Regions from separate parts of the Butyrivibrio sp. DSM 10294 genome, predicted to be linked through region 2. Evidence: predicted binding sites of a transcription regulator. Region 2 holds the regulator's gene; each other region holds the start of a gene.
What was found. Region 2 encodes NrdR, which represses ribonucleotide reductase genes. Its sites were predicted from a motif close to CACAANATNTTGTG; they were not measured.

Region 1: a site for NrdR is predicted at 8,616-8,629, ahead of nrdD (anaerobic ribonucleoside-triphosphate reductase). Genes of this name have one in related genera too.
Region 3: a site for NrdR is predicted at 2,545-2,558, ahead of NXH67_RS16320 (ribonucleoside triphosphate reductase). Genes of this name have one in related genera too.

What each region holds. Positions count from the first base shown of each region.
Region 1 is NZ_JANSWL010000049.1:83,177-94,056, reverse strand. It holds gene NXH67_RS04405 (C2 family cysteine protease) at 1-874, shown strand, start outside; gene NXH67_RS04400 (glutathione peroxidase) at 981-1,523, opposite strand; gene NXH67_RS04395 (alpha/beta hydrolase) at 1,759-2,592, shown strand; gene NXH67_RS04390 (3'-5' exonuclease) at 2,620-3,567, shown strand; gene NXH67_RS04385 (D-alanyl-D-alanine carboxypeptidase family protein) at 3,577-5,034, opposite strand; gene trmB (tRNA (guanosine(46)-N7)-methyltransferase TrmB) at 5,174-5,827, shown strand; gene trxA (thioredoxin) at 5,827-6,147, shown strand; gene NXH67_RS04370 (SH3 domain-containing protein) at 6,184-7,245, shown strand; gene NXH67_RS04365 (hypothetical protein) at 7,249-7,698, opposite strand; gene murI (glutamate racemase) at 7,734-8,552, shown strand; gene nrdD (anaerobic ribonucleoside-triphosphate reductase) at 8,683-10,880, shown strand, end outside.
Region 2 is NZ_JANSWL010000080.1:114,988-125,867, reverse strand. It holds gene NXH67_RS12220 (shikimate kinase) at 1-132, opposite strand, end outside; gene NXH67_RS12215 (hypothetical protein) at 271-690, opposite strand; gene NXH67_RS12210 (ABC transporter ATP-binding protein) at 829-1,584, opposite strand; gene NXH67_RS12205 (ABC transporter ATP-binding protein) at 1,612-2,409, opposite strand; gene NXH67_RS12200 (ABC transporter permease) at 2,400-3,215, opposite strand; gene NXH67_RS12195 (ABC transporter permease) at 3,215-4,159, opposite strand; gene NXH67_RS12190 (ABC transporter substrate-binding protein) at 4,203-5,801, opposite strand; gene nrdR (transcriptional regulator NrdR) at 5,956-6,471, opposite strand; gene ftsZ (cell division protein FtsZ) at 6,637-7,854, opposite strand; gene NXH67_RS12175 (cell division protein FtsQ/DivIB) at 7,968-8,792, opposite strand; gene NXH67_RS12170 (FtsW/RodA/SpoVE family cell cycle protein) at 8,794-9,945, opposite strand; gene murD (UDP-N-acetylmuramoyl-L-alanine--D-glutamate ligase) at 9,968-10,880, opposite strand, start outside.
Region 3 is NZ_JANSWL010000088.1:38,311-49,190, reverse strand. It holds gene NXH67_RS16320 (ribonucleoside triphosphate reductase) at 24-2,429, opposite strand; gene NXH67_RS16315 (anaerobic ribonucleoside-triphosphate reductase activating protein) at 2,614-3,303, opposite strand; gene NXH67_RS16310 (MFS transporter) at 3,451-4,818, opposite strand; gene NXH67_RS16305 (DUF6937 domain-containing protein) at 4,815-6,290, opposite strand; gene NXH67_RS16300 (HD-GYP domain-containing protein) at 6,473-7,558, opposite strand; gene NXH67_RS16295 (beta-L-arabinofuranosidase domain-containing protein) at 7,641-9,587, opposite strand; gene NXH67_RS16290 (response regulator) at 9,700-10,509, opposite strand; gene NXH67_RS16285 (hypothetical protein) at 10,506-10,880, opposite strand, start outside.

The DNA.
Region 1 (10,880 bases), on a different contig from region 2:
GGCTCAGGGTCAGGTAGGTGACTGCTATGCTCTTTCCACTATCGCGGCCATTGTAGATATGAGGCCCAGTGTCATCAAAAACATGATGAAGGATAATGGAGATACCGTAACCGTCAAATTCTGTACTGATAATGGTGATAAGTATGTGACGGTTAAAAAGACCGTTCCCGTGTACAAACGTGCGGGAGAAGATATTGAAAAGGATTATTATGTAAGGGGCGCATTGTGGATCCAGATGCTGGAAAAGGCCATTGTTGCATCAGGGATCATTAAGGACCTTTATAAGCAGGAAGGCAAGGAAATCAAGGATAGTATCAAAGATAAGAGCGATCTTATAGCTATGTTGGAAAAGGATGGTCAGGTAAGCTATGAACTGATATCGGGAGGTGACCCGGCATCCTTTGCAAGATTCATCACAGGAAAAAGAGGCACTAAGAGAATTTTTAACGAAGAAGTAAATGATGAATATGAAGGTCAGCTGAAAAAGGGAAAAATGGAGTACACCAAAGCTCAGGAGGCATTCATCAGTGAAGCTGATGAGCTCAACAAGGGCTTTAAAAATTATGTACTCACAGCGTCAACAAAAGACGGTTTCGATACCATTGAGGGAAGCGGCCTTAAGTCGGAAGATAACGAGAAGGGTGTATATATAAGACACGCTTATGCGGTCGTAGGAACCAGAATGATCAATGGCGAAAAGACAATTGTGCTGAGAAATCCATGGGGAATCGGAACCAATGAGGCTGTCTACGATGAAAAGACCGGAGCAGTTACTCAGCAGATAACCTTTGACGGTAAGAATGAAGGTTATGTGTTCATGCCTGTTGATACGTTCTTTAGAATGTTCAACAGCTATGCGAAGAATGAGCTGTAGAAGAATAAAGATATTCCGCAATCATTCAAAAAAGCCGCTGTCCGGCAGATGAGACCGGATAGCGGCTTATATATTCAAAAGGTTAGAAAAATTACAAATATATTTATCAGATGAGCTTCTCAACGCAAGCAGCTACGTTCTCCATCTTCTCCGTGGGCTCGAAGCGGGCTACTACATTGCCTTCTCTGTCGATCACGAACTTGGTGAAGTTCCACTTGATCTCGGAATTATTCTTATAGTCCTTGTCGATCTTCTTAAGCATCACATTCATTGCCAGGGCAGCAGGCCCTTTACCAAAGCCCTCAAAGCCCTTCTGGCTCTTAAGATATTTGTAAAGAGGAATTGCAGTCTCACCGTTCACATCAGACTTCTTCATCTGAGGGAACATTGTGTTGTAGTGAAGCTGGCAGAACTCATGGATCTCCTCGTCGGTTCCGGGAGTCTGTCCCGCAAACTGATTGCAGGGAATATCAAGAACCTCGAAGCCCTGCTCATGGAACTTCTCAAATATTGCCTCGATATCCTTGTAGTGAGGTGTGAAGCCGCAGTTAGTAGCTGTATTTACAACAAGAACAACCTTGCCCTTGTAGTTCTCCATAGAAACTTCATTGCCCTGTGCATCTGTTACAGAATAATCATAAAATCCCATCTTGGTTTCCTCCTGATATAATGGTTGTATTAAATGGATATAGGTTTGCATGTCTAAATGTCATTGTTATTTCGTTTCTTGACAATGCAATTATATTGCGTGCAATTGAATATGTCAATACACAAATTAAAAAATCTTTGTAATTTTGATATGAAACAGTTAAAATCAAGAGTACGAGCGCATTTAAGGCGCCTGAATAAATGCATATTAATAATGCAATCGGGGGAAAATAGTTATGTATTATAAAGAATTTGCACTTAATGAAGAAGGCTCTCTTGAGGGAGCAAGACTCACTGTTTTTATCCAGGAGCCTTCAACGGAACTATATATAAGTAAGAGACCATTGGTACTATTGTGCCCGGGTGGCGGCTATGAATGGACTTCTGACAGAGAGGCTGAGCCACTGGCTTTTGCATTTATGGCCAAGGGTTTTAACACAGCAATCCTTAGATACTCCTGCAAGCCTGCCAAATATCCCACAGCTCTGTTGGAACTTGGAAGGGCAATGCTCATCGTAAGAGAGCATGCCGCAGAATGGGAGGTTGACCCGGAGGCGATAATTGTTCAGGGCGCATCCGCAGGCGGACACCTGGCAGCAAGCTATTCCTGCTTCTGGAGAGAGGACTTCTTATCCGAGAAGCTCCTTGGAGAAGTAACAGATGCTGCCAAAGAAAAGCTTCGTCCCAACGGACTCTTGTTATGCTATCCTGTTATAACCTCCGGAGAATATGCTCACAGAGGCTCCTTTGATGCTCTTGTGGGAAAAGAAGATAAGAAGCTTCTTGAGAAGGTATCCCTTGAGAAACAGGTAAGCGACGCAGTTCCCCGCACTTTCATCTGGCATACCTTCACAGACGGTTCAGTGCCGGTTGAAAATTCCCTATTGTTTGCATCCGCATTGAAAGCGCATAATATTAATACAGAGCTTCATATTTTCTGTGAGGGAGGTCACGGACTGTCCCTTGCAAATGAGATAACGGAAAGCCCCAGCCGCAAGGAGATCGTTCCCTCCTGCCAGCCCTGGATAGACCTGGCTGCAACCTGGCTTGGAAGTTATTTTAAGAAGTAATACCAACCCGATGGAAAGAATTGATTTATGGGCGATTTTATAGTATTTGACCTTGAGTGGAATCAGGGTGAAGCGCCGGTGACAAGGGGGGATAAGACCCTTACCTTTGAGATTGTTGAGATCGGCGCAGTCAAACTAAATGAAAAAAGAGAAAAGATCGGCGAGTTCAGTCGGCTGATCAAGCCTCAGATCCATCAGCATATGCACAGGATCACGGGTAAGCTCATCCACCTTACAATGGAGGACCTTGAGAATGGCGAGGATTTTCAGACCGTTGCAAGACAGTTCCTTGAGTGGTGCGGCGAGGACCCCAAGTTCTGCAGCTGGGGACCTTTGGATCTTACGGAGTTTCAGAGAAATCTGGACTTCTATGACATGCCTCTTTTGTCCGACAGGCCGCTTCCTTTCTACGATGCGCAGAAACTCTACAGCCTTGCCTATGACGATGGAAGGTCCCGTAAGAGCCTTGCCACTGCAGTTGATGAGCTGGGACTTATCCAGGATATACCTTTTCACAGGGCTCTGGCGGATGCCGAGTACACGGCCAAGATATTTAAGAGATTCAGTGACAGGGTGCTTCAGAGAATATCCTTCGACACCTATGTGACTCCCAAGACCAAGAAGCAGGAGATCCGCATTGTTTTTGACAATTATGCCAAGTACATCTCCAGGGAGTTCGATACCAAGGAGGATGTACTTGAGAACATGGAGATCATGAGCACCAAGTGCTATATCTGCCATTGTAATATCAAAAGAAGGGTAAAATGGTTCTCTCCCAACGGCAAGCACTATTACAGCGCCGCCTACTGCGACAAGCATGGCTTCATGAAGGCCAAGGTTCGCATCAAGAAGGCAGAGAACGGAAGACTCTTTGTTATCAAGACCTGCAAATTCGTCTCCCCCGAGGAGGTGGAGGCCATGAAGGCCAAGCAGCGCAAGGTCAGGAAGAGACAGAACCCGGAGAAAGACCAGTGATGGCGGTAATCAGAACTTTTTGCCCTTGAAGGTAAGACCGTTGGTCTCTTTTTTTCTTCGGTTGAAACGTATACGATCGTTTCTTCTGGCGTGGGTGTGGTTATAGATAATCTGCGAAATGATGAGCTGGATTATTGTAGCCAGAATGATCAGCGCAAAGGCAGCGATTATCACCAGTTTAATATTGATGTATATTGTACGTGTAGCAACGGCCGCTTCAGTGGAAGCGGCTTTTGTTTTGCCAAAATAGCAGATAAGAGCTTCTCCCACAGGAGCATTGTTGAAGCTGTAGCTTACTTTGGCAAGGGCATAGGGGGCCTCTGCCTTCTGGGCGTCAGTCAGGTCATAGGATATTTCATAGGTGGTATCCTTGATGTCTGAGGTCTTGGGGAGGATGATCTTATCATTTTTCCTGATATTAAGTATTGTTCCGGAGCTTCCGAATACGTCGTGCTCTGATTCAAAGAAAAGGGAATCATCCGGCATGTAGCGGTCATCATTGTCTGCGACATTCACAGGTCTGAAGTTGTTAAAACCGTAGTCAAACAGCGTAACAGTGTCGCTAAACTGGGCAGGAGATTCGTCCTTAAGAACGACGCAGATGAGTCTCATGCCGTTTTTCTCAGCGCAGGTAACAAGGGTCTCACGGGCCTGGCCTGTGTAGCCGGTCTTGCCGCCAAGGATGCCCTCGTAGGACACTTCGCCGGTGATCAGCTTGTGCTTGTTGTTGAGATAGAAGTCATCGGGCTGAGTACTTGTAGGTGTGAAGTGATATCTTGGTGTATTTCCCACCTTACATAAGAACTCATTGGCAAAAAAAGCTCTTGCTATCATTGCAAGGTCGTAGGCGGAAGTATAGTGATTGTCGTCCTGAAGACCGTTGGTGTTGTTAAAATGAGTGTTGGTGCAGCCAAGCTCAGCTGCTCTGTCGTTCATAAGGTCAACAAAGGCATCGATGCTGCCGCTGACATGCTCGCCCACTGCATTGGCCACTTCGTTGGCACTTCCTACCATTATTCCGTAGAGGGCCTGCTCAAGGGTGATGGACTCGCCCACATCCATTCCGATGGAGGAGCCGTCGTGGGGAACACTGAATACTGCGTCATTTGAGAAGGTTATCTTATCATCAAGGCTTGCATTCTCCACCGCAAGAAGGCAGGTCATGATCTTGGTGGTGCTGGCGGGGTAGAGCTCCTCGTGGATGTTTTTGGCATAGAGGATGGTTCCTGTATTTGCCTCCAGAAGGATCGCTGCCTGCGCGGGAATCTCAGGTCCCTCGGGCCAGCCGGGGGTGTCGTTACTCTGTATCGGAAGGAGTTTCCTCTCTGCTGCCTCTGCTGCGTAGTCCGGCGTGTCAGCCTTAGCTGTTACCGGAACTGAGCAGATGCCGATGGCGATTGCGATCAGCGCTGCGGAAACTCTATATATGAAGTTTTTCTTATTAATAGAGTTTTTTTCAAGTGTCATAGTAAGAAAATAATACAATATTGATTCATCACAGTAAAGAGCAACCCCCGGCTCTTTGCAAATGGCGCATAAATGTAGTAAAATCAATGATATAAGAGCCTTCGGGCCTGTATTTTTGATTTGATTTTTAAGGAGTAACATGCGTTTAAGAAATATTGCAGGATCAAGAGAAGTAATTGCGGACAGCAAGTTCACCGTCAAGGATCCTGAGAAGAAAAAAGGACTTTGGAAAAAAGAGGTTTTCGGCAACGACAAACCCATACATATCGAGATCGGAATGGGCAAGGGACGTTTTCTCATGGACATGGCAGCCCTTCACCCTGATATTAACTACATCGGAATAGAGAAATACTCAAGCGTTTTACTTAGAGCAATACAGAAGCAGGAGGAGCTGCAGCTCCCCAACGTGATCTTCATCAGAATGGATGCGGAGGTTATCACAGAGGTATTCGCACCTTCTGAAGTAGATAAAATTTACCTCAACTTCTCGGATCCATGGCCCAAGGAGAGACACGCCAAGAGGCGTCTTCCCTCAAGGGAGTTTCTTGGAAGATACGACCGGATCTTAAGAGCAGATGGAGTCGTAGAGTTCAAGACTGACAACGAGGATCTGTTCCGGTTTGCACTGGATGAGGTGGAACCGGCGGGATGGACACTGGATGCAGTGACCTATGACCTTCATCACGATGAGGCCATGAACGAGGGCAATGTGATGACCGAGTATGAAGAGAAGTTCTCATCATTAGGCAATCCAATTTACAAGTACATTGTGAGCAGAAAGGGGACAAAGTAATGGACTACACATTAAACAGTCAGAATTTCGAAGAAGAAGTTTTAAAGAGTAACTTGCCTGTTCTTGTTGATTTTTCAGCAGATTGGTGCGGACCCTGCAAGATGATGGCCCCCATGATCGATGAGTTTGCTGATGAGTACGAAGGAGAGCTTAAGGTTGGCAAGATCAATGTTGATCAGTCACCTGACATTGCTCAGAAATACAACGTAATGTCAATTCCGATGTTTGCTTTCTTTAAGGACGGACAGGTTATAGAGACAGCAGTCGGAGCACTTAACAAGGCTAAATTACAAGGAATAATTGATAAGGTGCTGGCTTAATAGCCAGCACTTCTTGCAACAGGGAGTTTTACTGACGTGGCAGATAAGATTACTAACTTTGAGGATTACATTAAACGCAGCGACAGCGTAAATACTGAGAAAGAACCAAGGGACAGTGCAGGAACCCCAACAGGAACCGGCACTGTAAAAAATGGAGACACCGGTTTTATCGAATCAATAGAGATCGTGGATCCCTACAACTTTTTTACCGAAGAGGAAAGGGAAGAGTATTTCAGGGAGAGACAGAAGGCTGAGCAGCAGGCAGAGCAAGAGGTGAGCATCCCGGAGGCAGAAGAAGCTAAGGCACCGGGCAGTGGGAAAACTGCCGCGGACAAGCCCGTCGACATGCCAAGAGATAAGGGAACTATAGCCGAAAGAGAGCCTGTGGACGAGAATACCGGGCTTATCAGGAAACATCATATTCCTCGTGCACAAAGAGGATGGGACGCCCGGGATGATTACGAGCCTGCTCCCCGCAAGGAAGAGGCCGTTTCAGATAAGGCAGCAGGCAGGGATGCCCATAGTGATAAGGCTGCCGGCGCTGCCCCGGTACAGGAGCAGCCTCAGAAACCGTGCAAAGGCGACTACAACGAAGAATACGACGAGCCGTACGATGAAGAATATGATGAAGAGTACGACGAAGAATATGACGGTGTAGATGAGGACTACGACGAGGACGGAGAACCCTATGAGGAGGAAGATGAGGAATCTGAGGGGAAAGATCTGATGCTGGTTGTGGTAAGATTCGCATCGATCCTCACAGGAATAGTAATTCTTGCAGCCATAGCTTTTGGAGCTTACAAGTTCCTGGCACCGAAGTTCAGACCCGATCCTGACGAAGAGCCTGCAGAGGAAGTCCAGGTGGCTCTTCCGGAAGGTTATGAAGAGACCGGAGACATGGTGACGGTAACCGCCGCAAGCCTGAATCTTCGCACTGTGCCAAGTTCAGACAGCGACGCAACAATAGTGACTTCAGTTACTAAGGGAACAACAATAAAAAGAATTGCCCAGAGCAGTGAGACCACCTGGGCAATAGTAGAATACGAGGGACAGCAATTGTATGCTTCCTCCAAATATCTGGAAGCTGTATCACAATAAGCTCTAGCGGCTTCTTGAGTGGAGCCAGGAATAGAACTTATCAACGGCGGCTGAGAGATTTTCACCGGTTCTGACAAATGTATCCGCGTGTGCAAGGACCTCTTCCTTGGAGGTATCTACGGCATAGGCGGATATTTTCTGACAGCAGTCGGATTCAAGAGCCCGGTAATCCATGTTTACCAAAAGAGTGTTATGGAGAGAGGAGACCGAGGTATAGAGGTCGGGATATCTCTTCCTTACAATGTTGAATTCATCCAGGATCTGCTCTCTGCTCTGGAGACAGAACAGGAGATACACTGCGTCAACAACCTCCCTGGGTTCAAGGGCATCCGTGGAGGAGCCGTCCTCGGGATCTTCGTTGGTTACGTAGTATTCGCAGATCTCCTGCACCAGGGCGCCGACCTTGGAGTTATCATATAGTTTTTGAAGTTCATCGATTTTTTTGTTTTCCATGATTAATATTTTAGGATAAAAAGAAGGAAATTACCATGAAAATTGGAATATTCGATTCAGGAATAGGCGGTTTGTCCGTACTTCATGAGGCATATCACCGTCTTCCGGATCAGGAATATATATTTTATGCAGATACAGAGCACGTTCCCTACGGCCTTAAAACTCCGGAGCAGATCAAAGGCTATGCGCAGGAGATTACAAGGTTTTTGTTGGACAAGGGAGCGGAGGCTATAGTGGTTGCCTGCAATACAGCAACCAGCGTAGCCATCAAGGACCTGCGCGCCTCATTCGATGTGCCGATACTGGGAATGGAGCCGGCGGTTAAACCTGCCGTAGAAGGCACCGACGACAAGAGGATCATGGTGATCGCAACCCCGGTAACCATCAGGGAAGACAAGCTCAGAGACCTGCTCCACAGGGTGGATGAGGAGCACAGAGTTGACCTCCTGGCCATGCCAAGGTTCGTGGAGTTCGCAGAAAAAGAGCTCTTCGAGGGGCCTGAGGTGGAGGAATACATACAGCAGCAGTTCGGAGCCTATGACAAAAATTTATATTGCGCGTTAGTACTGGGCTGCACCCATTTTAATTACTTTAAACCGTCATTAAAGAAATATTTTGGCGATAACACCTTGCTAGTGGATGGTAATTTTGGTACAATACATCACCTAGCCCATGTGCTTGGTCTGAAGTTATCAGATACACCTGATGATGAGGTTATTTTTGACGACTACCACAAGATGTTGTGCCAGATCAAAACGGACTATTTTTTTTCAGGGCGACCCGTCAGCGACGAAAAAACCCTGGAACACCTGAAAAGACTGCATAACAGGCTTGAAACGGTGCGTAGGAATTAATTAATTTTTGTAGATTTTTTCACTTGAATTAAACAATATACTGTATTATCATTAATGTGTAACCACAAGATATAGTTGTCCTTGTGGTTACATTTATGCTGAGAGAGAACTTTTTTATAAGGGGGTTTTTATGAAGATCATTAAGAGAAGCGGCAAGGAAGTGGCTTTTGACGGTGGCAAGATCATCGCCGCTATTGAGAAGGCCAACGATGAGGTGACCGACGAGAAGAAACTCACCGCAGGACAGATCAGCGATGTTGAGAGAGCTGTAGAGAAACAGTGTGCATCCCTCACCAGAGCTGCCAGTGTGGAAGAGATCCAGGATATGGTAGAGGATGGCCTGATGAAGTCAGGCAAATTCGAGGTTGCCAGAAAATATATTACCTACCGCTACAAGCATGCTCTTGTCAGGAAGTCCAACACAACCGACGAGCAGATCATGTCTCTTATTGAGTGCAGCAACGAAGAGGTTAAGCAGGAGAATTCCAACAAGAACCCCACTGTTAACAGCGTTCAGAGAGATTACATGGCAGGAGAGGTCAGCAAGGACATCACCAGAAGATTCCTTCTTCCCGAGGATGTAGTCAAGGCCCACGAGGCAGGACTTATCCACTTCCATGATTCAGATTATTTTGCACAGCATATGCACAACTGCTGTCTTGTTAACCTTGAGGATATGCTCCAGAACGGTACAGTTATTTCCGAGACTATGATCGAGCGTCCCAAGAGCTTTTCAACAGCCTGCAATATCGCAACCCAGGCTATTGCTCAGATCGCCAGCTCACAGTACGGCGGACAGAGTATTACACTTTCACACCTTGTACCTTTTGTTGATGTCAGCAGACAGAAATTCCGCAAGGAAGTTGCTCTTGAGTTCGAGACTGCCGGCATGAAGATCAACAAGAAGCAGGTAAACGAGATCGCAGAGATGCGAGTTAGAAAAGAGATCGAGAGAGGCTGCCAGGTTATCCAGTATCAGGTAATCACACTTATGACCACCAACGGTCAGGCACCTTTCATCACAGTATATATGTATCTCGATGAGGTTCCCGAGGGACAGCAGAGAGAAGACCTTGCAGTAGTTATCGAGGAGATGCTCAAGCAGCGTATCCTTGGTGTTAAGAACGAGAAGGGACAGCTCATCACACCTGCTTTCCCCAAGCTCATCTATGTTCTTGACGAGGACAACATTCATGAGGATTCCAAGTACTGGTACCTCACAGAGCTGGCAGCTAAGTGCACTGCAAAGAGACTTGTTCCCGACTACATTTCAGCCAAGAAGATGAAGGAACTCAAGAAGGGTGATGTTTATCCTTGCATGGGATGCAGATCCTTCCTTACTCCCGACAGCGAGGAGAACGCAGAGGGTCTTTGCAACAAGGGCAACAAGGCACATGCTCAGAACTATAACGAAGGAGACCACAAGTACTACGGACGTTTCAACCAGGGCGTTGTAACCCTTAACCTGGTGGACGTTGCCTGCTCCTCCTACAAGGATGAAGCCAAGTTCTGGGAGCTTATGGAAGAGAGAACCGAGCTCTGCAAGCGGGCTCTTATGTGCAGACACAACAGACTTCTCGGAACACCTTCCGATGTTGCACCTATCCTTTGGCAGAACGGAGCCCTTGCAAGACTTCAGAAGGGTGAAGTTATCGATCCCCTCCTTTTTGGCAACTACTCAACAATTTCCCTCGGTTATGCGGGACTGTGCGAGTGTACCAAGTATATGAAGGGCGTATCACATACAGATCCAAGAGGCAAAGACTTTGCACTTAAGGTAATGCAGTTCCTTAACGACAAGTGTGCTAAGTGGAGAGCTGAGACCAATATCGCTTTCAGTCTGTACGGAACACCTCTTGAGTCCACAACCTACAAGTTTGCTAAGTGCCTCCAGAAGAGATTCGGTATTATTCCGGAGGTTACAGACAAGAACTATATCACCAACAGCTATCACGTTCATGTTACCGAGCAGATCGATGCCTTCACCAAACTCAAATTTGAGTCTGAGTTCCAGGCGCTTTCACCGGGAGGAGCCATCAGCTACGTTGAGGTTCCTGATATGAACAGCAATATAGAGGCAGTTATCTCAGTTATGAAGTACATCTATGACAACATCATGTATGCTGAGCTTAACACCAAATCAGACTACTGCCAGTGCTGCGGCTACGACGGAGAAATCAAGATTGTTACCGACACAGACGGCAAGCTCATCTGGGAATGCCCTAACTGCGGCAACCGCGATCAGAACAAGATGAATGTTGCAAGAAGAACCTGCGGCTACATCGGAACACAGTTCTGGAACCAGGGACGTACACAGGAGATCAAGGA
Region 2 (10,880 bases):
GAAGGGAACATATACCATATTGATCCCCTTGATCTGTGCCAGTGCATTATGAATAAGCGGTGACAGCGTATGTTTCACCGGATTACCGATAAGTCCGCAGGTTCTTGTATATCCGTCAGTATAATTCAGCATAGCAAGCTCCTAATTGTATTTTTTAGTCCTACAGCAAATTGTACCTTTTATCACAACCGCCTGCAACCGGCATAATAAAAAAGGAGATACAAAAACTGTATCTCCGAGTCATCACATATACTTTTATGATATGTCTTATCACAGGCGAATAACGATTCCGTCCTCTGTTCCTGCGATGATGTTTCTGTTCTTTCCTGCCAGGTCCTTACCGCCTACAAAATACTGATATTCATGAAGCAGATGATCCTTTTGCATGCCTGAGATGGCATGTCTCATATCCTCTGATGCAAGGCCCTTTTCTCCAAAGAGGTCAATTGCATTGGCATCATAAACACCAAAGGAAATGGCGACGTTTTCGATAGAAGCGTTATCCCTTACGGGAACTTCGGAGACGGTGAGATCCATCTCCTTTTTGGGACTTTCCTCCGGAGTCTGTGAAGCTTCGTTGTCCTTAAGTTCGGGAGCTACCGATGGTCTAGGATCAACCCTAAGGCTGTCCGCAGCAGGTGGTATGTTATAAGCATTATAGCCGTAATTTCCAAGTCTGTTTAATGCCATAAGCCTTACCTCCTTTCCTTGCCTGATTGTGTTCACAGCATATATCGGATAACCCCCACATTTTCTTAATATAATTATACAAAAAAAATCTTAAATCCCAATTTAGCTTGACGGAATTTAAGATTTTTTTAATAAATATTACGTTATACCGGCTGCTTTCAATAAAGCTTTGGTGTAGTCAGCCTGCGGATTTTTGTAAACATCTCTGGTCTTGCCATATTCCACGACGCGACCATTTTTCATGATAAGAACGTGATCACTCATGCGGTACACAACGCGAAGGTCATGGGATATGAAAATTATGGATATTCCAAGCTTCTTGTGAAGATTGGTAAGAAGCTCCATGATCTGGGCCTGAATGGTAACGTCAAGAGCTGAAACAGGCTCATCTGCGATCAGCACCTTGGGGTTACGCATAAGGGCAATTCCTATGCACACCCTCTGTCTCTGGCCTCCTGAGAGCTGCGACGGATATCTCTCCAGCATGTTAAGCGGAAGCTCAATATCCTTCATTATCTCTTCAATCCTGGCTCTTCTCTCCTCCTTGGTCCACTGTCTCTCCTTGTCGACTCTTAAGGGTTCCTCCAGGAGCCACCCTATGGTCTTGGCCGGATTAAGTGAATTGTAAGGATCCTGAAATACCATCTGAGGTCTTGGATATTTCTGCCATATCTCCCCGGTGTAGTCCTTGTTGATGCCAACAATGGCCCTTGCAAGGGTTGATTTGCCGCATCCTGATTCTCCGGCTACTGCAAGAACCTCGCCTTCCTCCATGGAAACAGAGACTCCGTACAGAGCCTGTACTTTTTTATCTTCTTTTTTTGAAAAAAGCTTTCTCTTCCTGTTCTTATAAAAAACGTTCAGGTCGGAGATTCTAATAACTTCATCTGCCATATGCTTTCATCCGTTCTAAATCTGTCTTTACCCAAGATCGATCTTGGGAATCGCAGCAATAAGCTTCTTGGTATAGGTGTCCATCGGTCTTGTAAAAACAACTGAGGTCTTGCCGGTCTCCACGATTCTGCCCTTCTGCATTACGATAACTCTCTCGCAGAGCTGACTTACAAGGCTGAGGTCATGGGATATGAAGATTATGGAGGTTCCTCTTTCCTTGTTGATTTTCTTAAGAAGATCCACAATCTGGGCCTGAACCGTTACATCAAGAGCTGTTGTGGGCTCATCTGCGATCAGTATCTGAGGATTGCCGATCATGGCTGCAGCAATCATGACTCTCTGTCTCATTCCGCCGGACAGCTCGTGGGGATACATGTAATAGATATCCTCGGCCTTATCCAGGCCAACGCTCCGCAGCATTTCAATTGCTCTGGCCTTGCGCTCGGCTTTTTTGATCTCAGGATGATGGATAAGAAGCGGTTCCTCCACCTGCCAGCCGATTCTTTTAACCGGATTAAGTGATGTCATGGGCTCCTGGAAAATAATGGAAATCTCATCTCCCTGATATTGCCTGAGGGTCTTTCTGTCACAGGTAAGAAGGTCGTTGCCGTCAAACATGATGCGGCCCGTCTTCTTAATCTGATGTCTTGATAAAAGACCTGCTATGGCAAGGGCACTCATACTCTTGCCTGAGCCGGATTCGCCAACTATCCCAACGATCTCACCCTTACCCAGCATCAGGTCAAAGTCTTCCACCGCTGTCTCAGGAAGGTCGTGGTCATGAAATTCTATATGAAGATCGGTTACATCAAGAATTATTTCCATCTTCTGATTCCCTCCCCAAGAAATGCAAAACCAAGAACCATCAGCACGATGACGATACCTGGACACAGAACGTAGCTGGGCGTCGTAAACATATACTGCTGAGCATCCGAGAGCATCTTACCAAGGCTTGCATAAGGCGGCTGTGAACCAACGCCAAGATAGCTAAGTCCTGCCTCAGCAAGAACAGCATTGTTAAAGCCGATAAGTATTGATGAAGCCATTACTCCCTTCATATTCGGAAGGATATGCACAAATATCATTCTAAGGTCCGATACTCCCTGCAGTCTGGCATTTTCGATATAGTCCATGTTCTTGCAGCGAAGCACCTCGCCTCTTACTATTCTGGCGAAGCTTGGCACGAAGGCGATTCCCAGTGAAACGATCAGCTGAATCCAGCCAACTCCGAATACACTGACGATTACCAGCGCCAGGAGGATACTTGGAAATGCAAAAAGAGCATCAATTACTCTCATGGTGATCTCATCCAGCATACCGCCATAGTAGCCCGTTATGGCCCCAATAATGGTTCCTGTGCCTGCACCTATGATCACGGTACCTATGGCGATAAGAAGAGTCACTCTGCTACCGTACATAACACGGCTGAACACATCTCTTCCCATGTTGTCGGTGCCCATGAGATGCCTTGCGGATATTCCCTGAAGCTTGTCAGCTGAGTTCATCTTGGTGGGTTCATAGGGCATCCAGAAAAAGCCCACAATTATCATGATAAGAATGATCCCCGTGATAAGAAGACCTGCCGTAAGATATGGATCCTTCAAGATCTTTTTAATTGATATATCCTTCATCAGTCCTCTGCCTCAATTCTTGGATCGATTATTCTGTATACTACATCCACCAATAGATTTATTACTATTACGATTGTGGCGATACCCATAATAATGGCCTCAACCACCGGATAATCTCTGTTACTGATACTTGTGAGAAGTATTCTGCTGATTCCGGGAATACTGAATACCTGCTCAATTACAAGGCTGCCTGCAACCATGTCCGCAAGAGCCATTCCAAGGAAGGTGACTACAGGTATCATGGCATTCTTGAGCACATGTCTGTAGAGAACGCCGTTGGTGTTGTTACCCCTACTGTAGGCCGTTCTGGCGTAGTCCTTGCCGGCCTCATCAATAAGGCTTCCCCTAAGGAGCTTGACTGTCATGGCTATCTTGGGCAAAGAAATAGCCACTGCAGGGAAAATAAGATAGCAGACAAAGCCGCCAAAGTCGTCTTTATATGATACAAAGCCGCCCGGTGTGAAGACTCTCAGTATCATTCCAAACACAAAGGTAATAAGGATACCTGAGAAAAATGGCGGGCAAGCCATAATGATCTGATTAAATACGGTGATGATCCTGTCAAGGACACCATTCTCATGCTTGGCGGTAATAATGCCAAGTGGAATCGAAACAATAACTGTAAGACAAAATGCGATAAGTCCCAGGGTCAGTGTGATCGGTATCTTGTTGGCGATCATTCCTGCCACAGGAACGCTGTAGCTGTAGGAGGTTCCGAAATCTCCTCTCAAAAATGATGTGAACCATCTGAAATATCTGACGATAAAGGGGTCGTTGAGGCCGAGCTTCTCTCTTGTCTGCCATACAAGCTCCGGAGATGCCTCAAGTCCCAGCATTCTGACTACCGGATCTCCCGGTATTAAATTAAAAGCGAGGAATACGCATATGGACACCACAATTAGGGTTAAAATCATCATAAAAAACTTTTTAATGATATATCTCATACGCGTATTCCCCGCAATTAAAATTTTATAGTATTAAATAATTTTACTGTGCAGGTCTGATCTTGGCAATGTCCTGTACATAAAGAGGATAATAAGTATATCCTGTAAATTTCTTGTTAAGTGCAACCAGCTGCGGAAGGTCCTCGATGTATACGCTGGCAGCCTCTTTAGAAAGGATTGTGAGGCATTCCTTGTAAGCAGCTGTCTTCTCAGCATCATCTGTGGAAGCCTCAGCCTTGGCATAAGCAGCATCGAATTCCGGGCTGTTGAAATTAACAAAGTTCTTGCTTGCATCGGATACATATCTTGAAAGCATAGCTGTTGCTGAAAGTGTTGAAGCATCAACGCTGACTACAGTTGCCTCAAACTGTCTTCCGGTGTAAACATCACTTACCCATGAGTTCCACTCGATTTCCTGGATGTTGGCTGTAACGCCTACAGCCTTGAGCTCCTCTGAAATAACCTGAGCTGTATCCACGTGCTGAGTGTAGTTGGAAGGAACTGTGATGGTGAACTCAAAACCATCGGGATATCCTGCCTCTGCAAGAAGTTCCTTAGCCTTATCTATGTCCTGATTGTAAGTATCATTGAGCTCAGGCATGAAGTACTTGGTAAAGCCGGGGAACATAGCACTTCCGACTTCTTTTCCAAGACCGTCTGATACAAAGCCCATAATCTCAGCAGGATCAATTGCATAGCACAGAGCCTGACGTACTCTTACATCGTCAAAAGGCTTAACCGCGTTGTTGAGGTACATAGCCTGTACCGCATTGGTTGTTCCCTCATATACCTGGAACTTGTCTGAAAGCTGTGCTGCCTGTGTTGTTGTGATACGGCAGAACATATCGATGGAGCCTGCCTCAAGATCCATAACAATGGCATCTGCGTTGGACTCGATCTTGTAAACAACGTCCTTGATATACGCCTTCTCTCCCCAATAATCATCGAATCTTGTTACGATGATGTTCTCCTGAGGTGAGCTGGAAACATATTTGTATGGGCCTGTTCCGATAGGATTGGTTGCCGGATCTGCATTGGATGCAGGTAAAATGGCAACTGTGAGCTGAGTTATAAAGTCTGAATCAGCCTCCTTAAGTACAACCTCCACGTGCTTGTCATCAACAATGTTAACACTGTCGACCTTAGCAAAGGTCTTAACAAGAGGCTCTTCGCCGTCCTTACCCTTAACTCGATCTAAAGAATATTTAATATCCTCTACTGTAACATCGCTTCCGTCGTGGAACTTGACTCCATCTCTCAGTGTGAATGTGTAAACTGTGCTGTCATCTGAAATTGTGTACTCGCTGGCTACAGCAGGGTTAAGATTACCGTTCTCGTCGGGCTTAACAAGTCCTTCGAAAATATTAAATTGTACCTCTCTTGTTCCTGCCCCTGTTGATGTGTGGGGGTCAAGACCGTCAATGTCCTGAGGTATTCCTACGATAAGCTTAGAAAGATCCTCCGCTGTATCTGTAGCTGCAGGTGCTTCTGTTACTACAGTATCGGTGGCGGTGTTCTCCTCCACCTTAGCGGAATCTCCTGCCTTGTCGCTTGAGCAGCCGCTCAATGCAATAGTCAGTGTTGTGAGCACAACCGTCAGAAGTGAGCAGCCAACCTTTCTGCCAAAACTTCTTTTGATCATGTTCAAATCTTCCTCCTCTTTCTTGGTCTTTGGCTAGACCAATTACATCGTTCAATATACGGCTTCGTCAAAGAATTGTCAAGAACAGACTATAAAAAAACAGCTATGCAAAAAACAACTTCCGCATAGCTGCCTGATATACATTTTGGTTAAATCAGCTCTCCTTCTTCAATAGAGGAGTGTTCTTGTCGGTGGAATCTGTTATTGTGCCGTCAGCCTCCTTACGAAGAACGGATTTGAGCTCGTCCATGAAGGTATTCACATCCTTGAACTCTCTGTATACGGATGCGAAACGAACATAGGCTACCGGATCGAGATTCTTCATCTTGTCCATGACGATCTCACCGATGGCACGGCTGGGAATTTCCTTCTGCTCCATGTTGAAGACCTCGGTCTCAACGGAGTCCACCAGCTTGGTGATCTGTTCTGCGCTGACAGGGCGCTTGTGGCAGGCTCTGAATACGCCAGCCTCAATCTTGGCTCTGTCGTAGGGCTCACGCACATCGCCTTTTTTGATAACAATAAGGGGAATAGTCTCAACCTTCTCGTAGGTAGTGAATCTCTTGCCGCAGGAATCACAGACTCTTCTTCGTCTTATGGATGTATTCTCGTCTGCAGGCCTTGAATCAATAACTCTGGTGTCATCCTTACCACAAAATGGGCATTTCATGCTATTCCCTCCATATTCTCAAATTATATACACTGTATATAGTACGAACATAGGCTTGTTCCACAAATTATTGTATCATGTTTTGTCGGTCTTTTCTACACAAAATATCGGATAGAGCCGAAAAAAAGCCCCTCGCCAAGGGCGAAGGGCTCATAATCATCAATATTACTTCCTCTGAAGGAAATCCGGAATCTTAAGTGACTTGGGCTCTACAGTGCTTCTGATCTCTGTAGGTCTGTTAAGTGTCATTCCGGCTGCGGGTCTTGCAACCTGCTCTGTTGCTGTTCCGATAGGAGTAACAGTAGGCTGAATAGGTGTTACAGGTGTAACAACCGGCTGGGGTGCCACATGCATTGCAGGTGTTCCCATAGGCTGTACCACGGGCTGAGGTGCTGCTGCTCTCTGAACAGGCTGCTGAGGCATTGTGTTGGCCTTGTCCTCGATACCTGTTGCGATAACAGTGATGGTACATGTATCAGTCTTGTTCTCATCGTATGTTGAACCAAAGATAACGTTAACGTCATCTCCGGCAAGTCCTCTAACGTAATCTGATGCTTCCTGTGCATCTGTCAGGGAGATATCACCTGAAATATTAATAAGGACGTTGGTTGCACCGTTGATCTTGGTCTCAAGAAGAGGACTCTCAACGGCCATCTTAACAGCCTCTGATGCCTTATCATCGCCCTTGCCGCTACCGATACCGATATGAGCGATACCCTTGTCCTTCATGACAGTCTGAACATCAGCAAAGTCCAGATTGATGATAGCGGGAACATTGATAAGATCAGTGATTCCCTGTACTGCCTGCTGAAGAACCTCATCAGCCTTCTTAAGGGCATCAGGCATTGTTGTACGTCTGTCAACTATCTCAAGAAGCTTATCATTAGGGATAACGATAAGCGTATCTACATTGCTCTTAATATTCTGGATACCCAGCATAGCGTTCTGCATACGAACACGAGCCTCAAAATTGAAAGGCTTGGTTACAACGCCAACTGTAAGAATACCCATATCCTTGGCAAGCTTGGCTACTACGGGAGCTGCACCTGTACCGGTTCCGCCACCCATACCACAGGTAACGAATACCATGTCTGCGCCCTTGATAGCTGCAGAAATCTCCTCTGCACTCTCCTCAGCTGCCTTCTGTCCTACCTCAGGCTTAGCTCCTGCGCCAAGTCCCTTGGTAAGCTTCTCACCGATCTGCAAAAGCTTGGGGGCCTTGCAGAGCTGAAGTGCCTGCTTATCTGTATTGATACCGATAAATTCAACACCGGTAATGTTCTCATCAACCATTCTATTCACAGCGTTATTGCCTGCACCGCCTACCCCAACGACGATGATCTTACAAGCGAATTCCGCCTCATTTGACTTAATCTCCAGCAAAGCTACTCCTCCTTCATAAACCTCATAGACTCCTACTAGCTATGATACGATTTTTTTTTTTAATAATCAACCCACTTTTTTTATGAAATCTTTACTTTTTGTCCGACAATTCATTAGCTTTTCTCTTCAAAAGTGATGTTGGTGGTATCTTCGTTATAATCTTTCATTTCCAAAATTCCGCTTTTCCCTTCGAGACTCGGAAGGATATATTGGAGCTGAATAATTTTCTCATCGATGTAGTCTCTCGTGCCGATACTGACCTCAACTCCGCCAAAATACAGATATACGTCATAGTCGCTGTCAAAAAAGATTTTTTCCGCATGAAGTTCATATTTGGACAGCAGTTTAGTTATATCCAGGATCTCGGCAAATACGCTCTCATTTTCCACAGGAAGCTTCTCATGGATGATAACGTGGTCAAAGGACAGCCCCAGAACCAGCGGAACGTCATCCGAGCTCTCAAGGGAGCTCTCCACCACTATTCCGTCTCTGTCAAAGTACATATATCTGCCAAGATACTGTATGTATCCCGCAATGGCCTTCTCATACACGTTGATCCTGATGGTATCCGGAGATAATATCTCCACGCTCATCTTCTGGATGAAGGGAATGTCTTCAATGCTCTTATTCCTGTATTTCATGGACAGATATACGCTGTTATGACCAAATTGTCCGTCCATGACCATTTCCATTATCTCTTCGTTGGTATAATGGGTATTGCCGGTCACATAAACATTGGTGACGGTATAGTTGTCAGATATGTATTTAAGGGCAATAAGGGCCGCTATCGGCAGAATAACAACAAGAGCCGCAATAACTATAAGACTCTTTCTTCTGAGAAAATATATGCCGATATTTCGGAATAATTCCCCAATATCAATCTTTGGAAATATAGGCCTTCTTTGCGAAGGTCTTTTTCTTTTACGTTTCTTACCCATCTTAATCCGCTCTTCCTATATTTCTTGCTACATTGAGCGCAATGCCAATCTCCGCCAGCTGCATGATAACGGCGGATCCTCCGTAACTGATAAAGGGAAGAGTGATTCCCGTGTTGGGAAGGGTGTTGGTAACAACAGCGATGTTAAGAATAACCTGTATTGAAATATGGGCCATAACACCAATAACCAGCAGCGCTCCGAACATATCAGGGGCATTGTTGGCGATGATCATAAGTCTCCAGATAAGGATCAGGAACATCAGCATAACAGCAATTGCTCCGAAGAGTCCCAGCTCTTCGCAGATGATTGAAAAGATCATATCGTTCTGAGCCTCGGGAATAAAGCCCATCTTCTGCATACTCTCACCCAGTCCCTTACCAAAGATACCACCGGAGCCGATGGCATACAGCGCCTGTAGCGTCTGGAATCCCTTGCCTGAAGCGTGTGCATTGGGATCGAGCCAGGCAAGAATACGCTCTGATCTGAATCCCATCTCAGGATTACCGGCAGAACTTGAAATGAACCAGACAATAGCAGCACAGGCCCCAAGACCCGAAACAGCAATTATAATATAGGGCTTGTAATTGGGCGTCGAAATAAAGAGCATCAGACCTACAATTCCCAGAATGATAACACCGGAACTTAAGTTATCGGTGATCTTGTACACCAGGATTGCCATAAAAAAGGTCGGAACCAGCGTAACGGCCAGTCCCTTGGCGGTCATAAGGTTCTTCTGCAGCTTGGCTATTATCGTGGCGGAAAAAATGATTGCCGCGATCTTGCAGATCTCCGCGGGCTGAACCGAGAATCCGGCGATATTAAGCCATCTCTTGGCACCGTTAATAACCTTTCCGAAGGGAATAAGGGCAAAAAGAAACGCAAGGGCACCCACATAGATCACCAGCGCCAGATTCTTAAAAAACCTGTAGGGGAAGTAAGATAATAAAACCATACCCCCAAGTCCTATAAGTGTCGGTATCAGCTGATGCCTGAAATAATATGCGGAATCCCCGAAATCCAGGTTCGCCTCGTAGGAACTGGTGGAATACAGCATTACCAGTCCGAAGGCCAAAAGAAACAGAATGATGAAGATCATACTGTAATCAATATAGGACTCTGCCTTTTCTTTTCTTAATGTCTTAAATCTTTCCAAAACTAACCCCTTGCAACAATGCTCAATCAGCGAGCTTATTCACATACTCTTTAAATCTTTTTCCTCTGGTCTCATAATTCGGGAACATATCCCAGCTTGCGCAGGCAGGTGAAAGAAGAACGGCGTCTCCGGGCTGCGCAGATTCGGTACAGAAGGCAAGAGCCTCCTCATAGGTATCCTTGAACACATAGTTGGTAAAACCGTGTTTTTCGGCGCACTCTGCTATCTTCTCCCTGGTCTGACCTATAAGCACAAGGAGCTTGACCGTATCTCCGAAATTCTCTATCCATTCATCGTATTCATTGCCCTTGTCATAGCCGCCTCCGATGAGGATCGTTGGCTTGGACATGGCCTTGATTCCCTGAATTGCAGCATCAGGATTGGTGCCCTTGGAATCATTGTAATAATCTACGCCGCCCTTGGTTGCCACGAACTCAATTCTGTGCTCAACGGCCTTGAAGCCCCTTATAACCTCCAGTATCTCGGAAAGAGGAACTCCCATGGCAAGACTCATGGCAATAGCAGCCATAACATTCTCTACATTACACATACCAACAAGGTTCATGTCGTGGATATTCATTATCTTCATGGGATTGCCGGCATTACTCATCATGATGTCCTCGCCTTCAAGGTAGAAGCCATCTGTAAGTTTCTCTTTGGTTGAGAAAAATACTACTTTGGCAGGGCATCTGCTTCCGAAATCCCTGGTGTATTCATTGTCATAATTAAGGACGCAGGTGTCCTCTTTGGTCTCGTTATGTGTGACATTCTCCTTCATGGCTGCGTAGCATTCCATGGTGTGATGTCTGTTGAGATGATCCGGTGTCACATTAAGGATTGCGGATACATTGGCATGGAAATTGTCCACAGCCTCTAACTGGAAGGAACTGATCTCTCCCACGGTAACGGTATCATCTGTCATTTCAAGGGCGCTC
Region 3 (10,880 bases), on a different contig from region 2:
ACCTCCGTCTCTGAAAGTTCATTTTATGAAGCGAAGCTGTCCTTAATCCATGCCTTGATGTCAGATACACCATGAAGCTTGGTATAGCCTTCCTCAGAAGTAATTACCAGGGTAGGTGCCTGCATGATTCCGAATCTCTCTACAAGTTCGGGATTCTCGTTAGCATCGAGAGTCTTGTATACTACTCCGGCCTTATCCAGCATTGCCCCTGCTATCTTGCAGTTGGGACAGGTCTGGGTCTTAAACAGCATTACGGACTCAGCAGTGATGTTATCAAGGCTGTTTCCGGCTTCCTTGTTGGCCTTCTTAACTGCAGCCTCTACAAAGCTTGATGCCTTGGGGCCTTCATGTGTAAGGACTGAGGTTCCGATATTGTAGACCTTCCTGTCCTTGTATTCCTGAGCCTTACCGTCGTTCCAGTTGGCAACGGGACGATAATATCCTGTAATTCTGCTGTAGACTTCGGTCTTCTGTCCGCAGTGAGGGCATACAGCCTGCTCTCCGGAGAGATAACCGTGTTCCTTACATACTGAGTATGTAGGAGACATTGTGTAGTAAGGAAGCTTGTAGTTCTCGGCAATCTTTCTTACAAGGCTGGCAGCTGCCTTCCAATCAGGGAGCTTCTCACCCAGGAACGCATGGAATACTGTTCCTGATGTATAAAGTGTCTGCAGCTCATCCTGGATATCGAGAGCAGAGAAAATATCCTCTGTGTAGCCAACGGGAAGGTGTGATGAATTGGTGTAATAAGGTGTACCGTCCATATTGGCTGTGATGATATCGGGATAAAGTTCCTTGTCATGCTTGGCAAATCTGTAGGTTGTGGACTCTGCGGGAGTTGCCTCCAGATTGTAGAGATCTCCGTACTTCTCCTGATAATCGGAAAGACGCTCTCTCATGTGGTTAAGAACATCCTTGGAGAACTCCTGGGTTCTTGCATCTGTCATATCAGCGCCGATCCACTTTGCATTAAGTCCCACTTCGTTCATGCCGATAAGGCCGATGGTTGAGAAGTGATTAGCAAAGGTTCCGAGATACCTCTTGGTATAAGGGTACAGTCCCTGGTCAAGGAGCTTGGTAATAACCTGTCTCTTGGTATGAAGACTTCTTGCCGCAATGTCCATAAGATGATCAAGTCTTGCATAGAAGTCCTTCTCATCAGCAGCCTGATAAGCAATTCTCGGCATGTTGATGGTAACAACACCGATAGAACCTGTAGACTCACCTGAGCCGAAGAATCCACCGGATTTCTTCCTGAGCTCTCTAAGGTCAAGACGGAGTCTGCAGCACATGGAACGCACATCGGAGGGCTCCATGTCTGAATTGATATAGTTTGAAAAATACGGTGTTCCGTATTTAGCAGTCATCTCGAATAAAAGCTTGTTGTTCTCTGTCTCACTCCAGTCAAAGTCCCTTGTGATGGAATAAGTGGGAATAGGATACTGGAAGCCTCTTCCGTTGGCATCGCCCTCAATCATGATCTCGATGAAGGCCTTGTTGACCATATCCATTTCCTTCTGACAATCGCCATAGGTGAAGTCTACTTCCTTGCCTCCGACAATGGCATTAAGGTTCTTAAGATCGTTAGGCACAGTCCAGTCCAGAGTGATATTGGAGAAAGGAGCCTGTGTGCCCCAACGGCTCGGTGTATTCACTCCATAGACAAAGGATTGAATGCACTGCTTAACCTCATGCTGAGACAGATTGTCTATCTTAACGAAGGGTGCAAGATAGGTATCAAAGGATGAAAAAGCCTGTGCTCCTGCCCACTCATTCTGCATGATTCCAAGGAAATTGACCATCTGATTGCAAAGAGTTGAAAGATGGCATGCAGGTGATGAAGTTATCTTGCCCGGAATTCCGCCAAGTCCTTCCTGAATAAGCTGTTTAAGTGACCAGCCTGCGCAGTAACCTGTGAGCATGGAAAGATCATGAATATGAATAGCAGCGCTTCTGTGAGCTCCGGCTATCTCCTCATCATAGACCTCGGAAAGCCAGTAATTGGCTGTGATAGCGCCGGAGTTGGACAGAATAAGGCCGCCTACAGAATATGTAACTGTAGAATTCTCCTTAACTCTCCAGTCATTGATCTTGAGGTAATCGTCCACCAGATCCTTGTAGTTAAGAAGCGCAGAGTTGACGTTACGAACCTTTTCTCTCTGCTTACGATACAGAATATATGCCTTGGCAACATCAGCATAGCCGGATTCTGAAAGAACCTTCTCAACGCTATCCTGAATCTGCTCAACTGTAATTTTTCCATTGGAAATCTTGCTCTCGAAATCGGAAGCAACGCGAAGTGCTACAAGATCTATAACACTTGAATGATAGTCCTTATCCAAAGCAACGAATGCCTTGGTAATAGCCGCAGAAATCTTACTGATGTCAAAGTCAGCGACCTTGCCATCACGCTTAACCACCTGATACATATGAACCCCCTTCTATTTCAAAAACAACACATTTTCTCTCTCATATTTTGTGTTAATAATAGGGTAACATTAATACGTATCATCGTCAATATATAGTAAACATTTAAATATAAAATACTATATATTGTGGTTTATATTCAGAAAATTGGTTCACAAAGCCGCTAAAATAAATGAGAATTCATTCTCAAATGCCCCTGGCTTGGGCATTTGGTACATTTTGGGAAAGAACCACAAGATATTGTTTGATGTCCTCTTCGGATGGCGGATTTAGCGTTTTATCCGGCACGTTTTCCCGACAAACGTACTGTTGAAGGAAATATTTATTCGCTCCTTTTATCAATTCACCAATTTTTGCAATGTCGGAAATGTCATGAAACTCCTTCACAAGTGTGGTTCGAAATTCATATTCCGTTTTGCCTTGAAGAAGAATCCTTATGCTCTCCTCAACAGGCCTGGTGTCCAGATCCTTAACGCCAACGGTCATGCCGTATTTATCAAGGCTGTTCTTAATATCCATGGCGACATAATCCACAAGGCCTTCATCTGTAAGTTCAGCCAAAAGCCCAGGATGATAGCCGTTTGTATCCAGTTTGATAAGGAACCCTCTATCCCTGATCTTAATGATAAAATTCTTAAGTTCCTTCTGAATACAAGGCTCTCCGCCGGATATGGCAACTCCGTCCAAAATGCCCTTTCTCTTGTCCAAAAAAGTAAAGAACTCCTCCTCTTCCATGTAGTCATCAGTCAGATTCTCAACGAGTTCAAAGTTGTGGCAAAAGGGGCATCTGAAATCACAGCCGCCCAAAAAGACGGTGCAGGCCACATGCTCAGGAAAGTCCAGTAATGTCATTTTCTGAAGTCCGTATATCCTCATGAATTAAGTCTCCGTTCTCAAAAATCACTCTAATTATAGCAGATTGAAAATATTGGAGCAGAGAAAAGACCCGGACAAAGCCGAGTCTTTTCTCTGTTATTTAATATAACACCCCAATCCGAAATGTTAGTCAATAATCTGTATATATCAGATCTCTTCGCTTCCCTTGAGCTCTTTGATTCTGCCAAGGAGCTTTTTCTCATTGTAAGCAAAGAATAATACAGCTCCGATAAAGCAGGTAATAAGAGCTACTACAGCTGTTGTTCTGTAGCTTGCAGGTGTCTTGTCCACTGTGATTGAAGTAAATACTACAAGTGCAAGAGCCTGACCCATCTTGAATGCAAAGGTACGAGCTGCAAAGAACATACCGGATCTGTCCTCACCGGTCTCAAGTCTTGTGCACTCAGCTACGTCTGCAACACAGGCCTGAGGAAGAATTCCAAGGATAGCCATAGGAACAGCTGCCACCACAGCAACTATAAAGCCCCAGTGAAGTCCCTTACCGCAGATGGATGTGATAAGGAATACAACGCAGTATGAAAAGAAACCGATAATGATAAGTGGCTTCTTGCCTATCTTCTTGGCAAAAACGTTAACAAAAGGATACAGGCAAACACTGATAAAAGTCATTGTTGCTGTAAGCAGGAATGTCCATGAATCCTCGATCTCCATGAGCTGTGTCTCATAGAAGGCAAGACCTGTCTGGAAAAGTGTGAGGGCAAAAAAGTAAATAACATCACTGTATACAAAGCGTCTGAACTGTCCGTTTGAGAAGGTGCTGATAAGTGACTTGAAGGGCTGTGTCTGACTGGGTTTGCTGTCAATATAATCCCGCTCGTTGATGTAGAACGCAGGGAAAATCATTGCAAGACATGCAATAGTTGCCATAATAGCAACAGCCATTCTGATCCCGCCTGCCTGTCCAAAGCTGCTCTCAAGAGCACCTGCAACGTTAGGAAGAAGGAATGAAATACTCTGTCCGACGATGAAGGTGAATGAAATAAAGGTTGATACGTTGATCCTGTGCTGCTGCGTATCTCCAAGCTCTGCAATAAGTGCGTTATAAGGTGTGCAGAACATTGTCATGAAGAGATAGAACACCATCAGAAGGATGAATAAAAGTGTATCGTTAAATACTATGCTTCCTGTCTGGGGAAGAACAAAAAGTGCGATAGTGCAAAGTGAAAAAGGAATAGCCATTACGCGCATAAAAGGAATTCTTCTTCCACCCTTATAGTTACTTCTGTCAGACCATCCTGCAATAAGAGGATCTGTTATAGCGTCAAATATACGTCCGCAGGCAAGAACAAGGCCAAACAGAGTAAGTTTGAATACAATAGGATTCTGTGTGATCCCTGCTGCAAAAATACCCGTGTTGGGATTAAGATCACTTGGTTCACCTGTATAATAGTAAACCATCCAGTTACTTACGATTCCGGAAAGAAGACTCCATCCGAACTGTCCCAGTGCGAAGATCCATAATAATGCGTTTGTAATAGGTTTTAGCTGTTTCATTTCTTGTTTTCCTCCTTAAGCTTCATTGCAAGCTCAATCACTTTCTTCGCCCCATCATAAATTCCCGCCTGCTTATTTGCGACAATTGCTTCGCACATCTCATCCAGAAGGCTTGTCTCAAGGAACTGATCAAGCATCTGAATTGTATGCGGTATATCCCTGCACTCAAGTGTTCCGTCACCAATTTCAGCAGAGTGGATAGCCCCCCACATCTCATGCTTTCCTACTCTTTTGATAAAGAGCTTGGGTACAGGATAAAATGCCAATTCACTTGGCTTGGTTACAAGTACATCTGCGCTTCTCATAAGAAGGTTGGTGGCATATACAGCCTGGAAAATGTCCTTGTGATAAAAACCGTGAATTCCGGTTATTTCCTTATTCTCGTCAAGAGCATTGGTGGTGAAGTTAAGTGTATCCTCCCAATCATCCATATGCTCCTTCTTAAGAGCTGCCATCTCGGGAATCTCTCTTACGAGCTCATCCCAGACATTGCGGTAATCACCTACGTTTACATAAAGAGCTGCTTTCTTCTCTTTGATGTAAGGAATGAGGTGCTTAATTATCTCGGCAAAGATCTCTTTCTGAGCTCCTGCTCCACCGATGGTGAGAAGGAATCTCATGGGCTTGCCGTTTTTCCTGCGATTAAGTCTTGCCTGACAATCAGCTTCGATGTTGCTTACCAGCTCATAATCAATGTAGTGGCCTGTATAAACAAGGTCCTTCTGAGGCATGGGTTTGCAGACATTCTTCTTGTTCATTCCATTGAGAATACGATATCCCATATATGCATTTCTGCACTGTATTGTATGAAGTGAGCCCTCGGAGAGGTGAAGGGCCATAGGCCAGTTGTCGGGAATTGCATTGACAACATTCTTCATTCCTGCGTGAATGGCTGCCTGGGCGGGCCATACATGTGTTGCTACAACAGGCACTTCCTTGGGAACATTTTTATAAACAGGTGCCATAAGTTCGGCATTCTTCTGATCCTTGGCGTTATATGAAAGAGCTCTGAAGCCTTCATAGTTCGTAGGCTCCCAAACAAGCTTATTGAAAATAGGATTTTTGGAGAGCCTTGAACCTAATGAATAGAGATCATTCTGATGTCCTATTACCTTGGTACAGGTGGTCTCCGGATAGGAATTGAGATCCATCCAGTAAGGAGTGTAGCCAAGATGGTGAGCATAGGATGCAATCGCCATTGAGATACGGTAATGGCCAAAGCCCATGCGGATGTTACCTACGATAATACCCTTGTCCTTATCAATTTCCCCCCCTGAAGAATTGGCAGACACGACAATATTCCGGACACCCATAATAGGTCCAATCACTTGGTTTTCGGTAACATTTATCTTGTAATCTACATTAGAATCATCCCCAAACTTTTTGATATAACTTTTTTTCGACTTCAAAGCGGCTTTATAATCGCTGTCCTTAACCCTGTTGCCAAATATCACTTTTGATCTTTCAGTCATCGCACTCCCTTTTCCGCCGACTAACCCTATCGGCTTTTCATAACATCTCTATCGAGGAAACCATGTTTTATTTTTCAAGTTTCCACATTGAAATATTAGCGTAATATGCACGAAAAAACAAGAAACGCTTTTTACAATTTTCGTTTCCTGCTTTTGTGCATTTTTACTTTTTATGGGATGTTTTATATGACTGCAACGATGGCCAGATTCTTATTGGCCGCAAGATCAATAAATTGATTTCCGCTCTTTACAACAGGTCGTGACAGATGCACCGGATTGATGAAGATGATCTCTCCGGTCTTGCCGTTGTTGAGCATAACTCTATTGGCTATAAAGGTGTTAACGATATTACTAAGGAACGTCATTATTGCATTTGGATCATATTTATAGAGGCCCTCAGCCTCAAATCTGGCAATAACGTCAAAGGGGCAGACTCCCTCCCTGTAGGTTCTCTTGGAGGTCAGGTCGTCGTAAGTATTAGCAACAGCAACTATAGATGCTATCTCATCTATCTGCTCACCTTTAAGATGAAGAGGGTAACCTGAGCCGTCTCTCATCTCGTGGTGCATCAGAATGCTCTTTTTGATATGCTCGTCAATGTCCAGGCCTTTAACAAGTTCATAGCCTTTGGTAACGTGCTCTCTCATTGCGCGCTGCTCATATTCGGTAAGTTCCTGCTTCTTATTAAGAATATCCTCCGGAACATAGAGCTTACCTATATCATGCAAAAGCCCTGCCGCTGTGGCCACCTGTATCTTTTCCTCCGGAAGTCTCATCCAGGTAGCGAGCGTGTTACAGATAAGTGAGACATTCAAGGAATGAACATATACAGCATCGCTGTTGTCCCTTAGGTTATGGAGCATGTCAAAAATGCCGGCTGTTCCCCCCGCTTCCACGAAAAGATGATAAACCGGCTCAGTGAGCTTATCCACATCAAGCTCCATGGACTCGTTCACGATCATCCTGAAGGCCTCCTCAAGTTCCTCGGCATATTCCTCCAGGTTCTGTTTAAATCTGATGAATTCCTCCGAGCTCTTGACACGCTCGGCATAGGATGGAGATGATCCGGAAGCGCTCTTGGGCCTTGCCGGCGCTTCCTTCTTCACATCCTCCACAAAGACATTATAAAGGGAATAGGCCTTGATCCTGGCTATGTCCTTTTCATCCAGAATCGTACCCTTAGGCAGAACAAGTCTGTCATCGATAGTATAAATATTTTCCGAGGCAACCATCCCCGGCTCTAACTTATCTACTGATACCAGTCTCATAAACGCCACCCTGTCAGCTTAAAATAATGTAACTTTCCAACTATATTATAGCATACAGTTGACGGTATTGCGTCCGCATGTTTCAGCTGAATTTCCAGTAGATTCCGTAGCTTTCTTTATACTGGTTAAAATGGGTTGTGAACACAAGAGGTGTCTCCACTCCGGTAAGATCAAACTCTGTACCTTCCTCTCTTTTTATGAGATGCTGACCGATATTGCCGATAAAATCATCTACCGTCTCACCAGTGGTGATCTTAAGTTCATCGGATTCACAGCTCTTTCCTGCTGCAACACGAACAGCCACGCCGTGGCTTGTCTCGCTTATCTTAGCTGTTCCAAGTCTTGCAGACAGAAGGTAAGGTCCATAGCAGAATGCGTAGGTGTTCTTCCCGTCCTGAAGATTGTGAGCACATATTCCCATAGGAAGCTTCAAAGTGATACTTGCGCCTTCCCTGACAGCACTTCCGGGCACGATAAAGAAACCGTCCGCCTCTTTGATCTCAGCCTCCTTGCCGTTTATTGTAAGCTGAGCAGCGCCTTTAAGCCACTGAGGTTTTCTGAAGTAAATATCATCTTCCGCATTTCTTCCCTCATGAGGAATGATCTCAAAACTGACAACATCGCTCTTATCAAAATCACAGCTCTGAACCAGTCTGTAATCATCCATGTCAAGCTCCGATGAAATGTACATTGCCACCACAAGCTTTCTGCGGAACCTGAAGTAGATGCCTCTCTGAAGCTTGGTGAAATTCTCATAGCCCGTGCCGGTGCAGCACCAGAAGTTGCCATCCAGTGTATTGAAGACCTTATGGAATCCAGTGGCCATAGGCTGGAAATAGGTGGTAAAACCGGTGTCATGATTAAAGGACGCTGCAATGGCATTCAGAAAAGTATTGGCGGAATAATCCAGATACTTCTTATCTCCCGTCACCGCAAAGAGTCTTCTGGCAAATTTCAGCATATTGTAGGTATTGCAGGTCTCATTATTGACATTGGTCCTCTCGGCGTCAAGGATATTGTCTTTTCCGAAGTGCTCATCCTCGCTGTTTCCGCCTGTTACATAGGTGTGCCTCTGGATCACCATATCAAAAAAGGCTTTGGCATATTCAAGATATCTTGTTTCATTATTGTCTGCTTCATATCTTGCCAGAGCACCGATGAATTTTGGAATTGTGGTATTGGCATGAACGTTGTCAAAAAGATCCGTTCCATCCGCAAGGATCTTCTCAAACAAAGGCTCCTCATCAAAGGCATGAGCAGCATCCATTATCCTTCCCGGGAACTCAATGGCAAGGGGGCTTCCTTTTTCGCCCAACTCTTTATTTATGAGATAAAGCTCGTAGAGACAGTCGTTCATTCCGCCATATTCAATGGAAAGAACAGTCTTTCTTGTTTCCTCAGACCAGCTCTCACAGCGGGCTGCGATCCAAAGCCCCAGAGCGTTGTCGATCTTAAGCGCCTTCTCATTGCCTGCGAATTTATAGGCAGCGTTAAGGCCGGACATGATCTTGTGCATTGTGTACCACGGAACCCAAGCCTCTGTAAAAATCTCCCCAAGTCCCTTCTCCACATTGTCAAACTGAAGGGCCGGATTGTCTTTGAATTCCTTTGACGGCAATGTAGCCGCAAACAGATATCCCTCATAGACGGTTCCGCTTGTCTTCTCCTGACACTTAGCGAGGGAATCGATTATATAGTCAAGTCTTTCACTCACCTTCTTTTTGTCGGAAGCACTTATTCCGGGGTACGCAAAGGCCTGAGACAGCGCTGTGATGTAATGTCCCATGGTATGGCCTCCTATGAGCCCGTCTTCCCACATTCCGCCGTAGCGCTCCTTGTGCTTCATAAAAGCATTGAGTTCTTCGCCTTCCATTCCGGCGATGATGCCTGCCGTCTCACGAAAGCCCGCAAGAAGACGGTCGGGATCAAGAAGAAGCAGGTTACTTACTTCTTTTTCAAAGGCTTCTTCAAAGTATCTGTCGGTAATCTTTGAATTAAAAAATCCTATGTCAATCCAATTGTTTTTCATACATGATTCTCCTAAAAAAATGTGATGTCATATCTTATTGTCTAAGAATAACATCACATTTTTATGATTAGAATGTTATAAAGTTTGAAATGGTATCAATTTGGAAGATGGATCATTCCTCCTCCAAATCATAGCTGATCTCATCAAGCTCGGCATGGTAGAATTCGGACCAGCTGTACTGATTCATATAGTCGCCCACATATTTGTATTTGGAATCATTACCGTAGTCAAGCCAGTCGTAGAGATCACATTCAATCTTGTCCTTGGCAATTGCCATACTGCCACGCTGCTTGAGAATGATACCGTCAAGCTTAAGCCTGGTGAAAGTATTCTGAAGATCCTGCCGAAGGTTGCACAGATATGACAGTTTCTTCTCCGGATCTCCGTCATCCTCCCAGAGGGATGCGATGATCTCACCGTTGCTGGTCTGGGCGCCTCTGTTATTTACAAGAAGTGCCACTATTTCCTTGGTCCTTGTATACTTAAAGGCCACAGGCTCCCCGTCAACAAATAGTTCAAAATTGCCGAAGGTCTGGGCAAAAACTCTTTTGTATCTCTTTTTGGTCTCGGGATAACGAAGCTGCTCCAGTTCCTTTTTTACCTCATTCCCGGAACCGGGCTTTTTGAGATATCCGCTGGCATGAAGCTTCATGGCTTCGAAGGCATAGTCGGTTTTATCCGTGAGATAAATCAGATTTACAAAGGGATTCAGGTCCTTCAGATACTTGCCGAGATCAAGCCCCGTCAGCTCGGGCATCTCCACATCAAGAAATGCCACATCTATCTCTTCCTCCCTGGCCTTGGCAAGAGCTGCCAGAGAACTGTCATAATAATAGCAGGTTGCATCGGGAATGGTCTTGGATAATAATCCCTTAATCTTTTTCAGGGATGCGCTGTCACTGTCTACTGCAAGTACTCTCACTGCGCACCTCCTTTCGGCAGGGATACGCTTTTGACCTGCTGATTCTTCCTCTGCTCCGGTGTCATGTGAAGAGGATCTGCCTCTCCCACCACCAGGGTTTCTCCGTCGTTAAGAGCCGCCTCATGAAGTGGCCCCGAGTTCATGTCTGCCAGTACCAGTGCAGCAAACCTGTCATAATTATCATCGTCGATAACAGGAAAATGGTATTTCATGCGATACCAGTGCTCAGGATCGTAGCCGGCGTCGCCGATGTAGAGCCTGTCAGCGGTATCAGCAACCTCTTGAACCCCTGCCTTTTCCCCGGGCTCCAATCCGGCGTCCTCACAAAAAAGAACACCGTAGGCCTTAAGAATCCTGTCCCTTACAGTTTC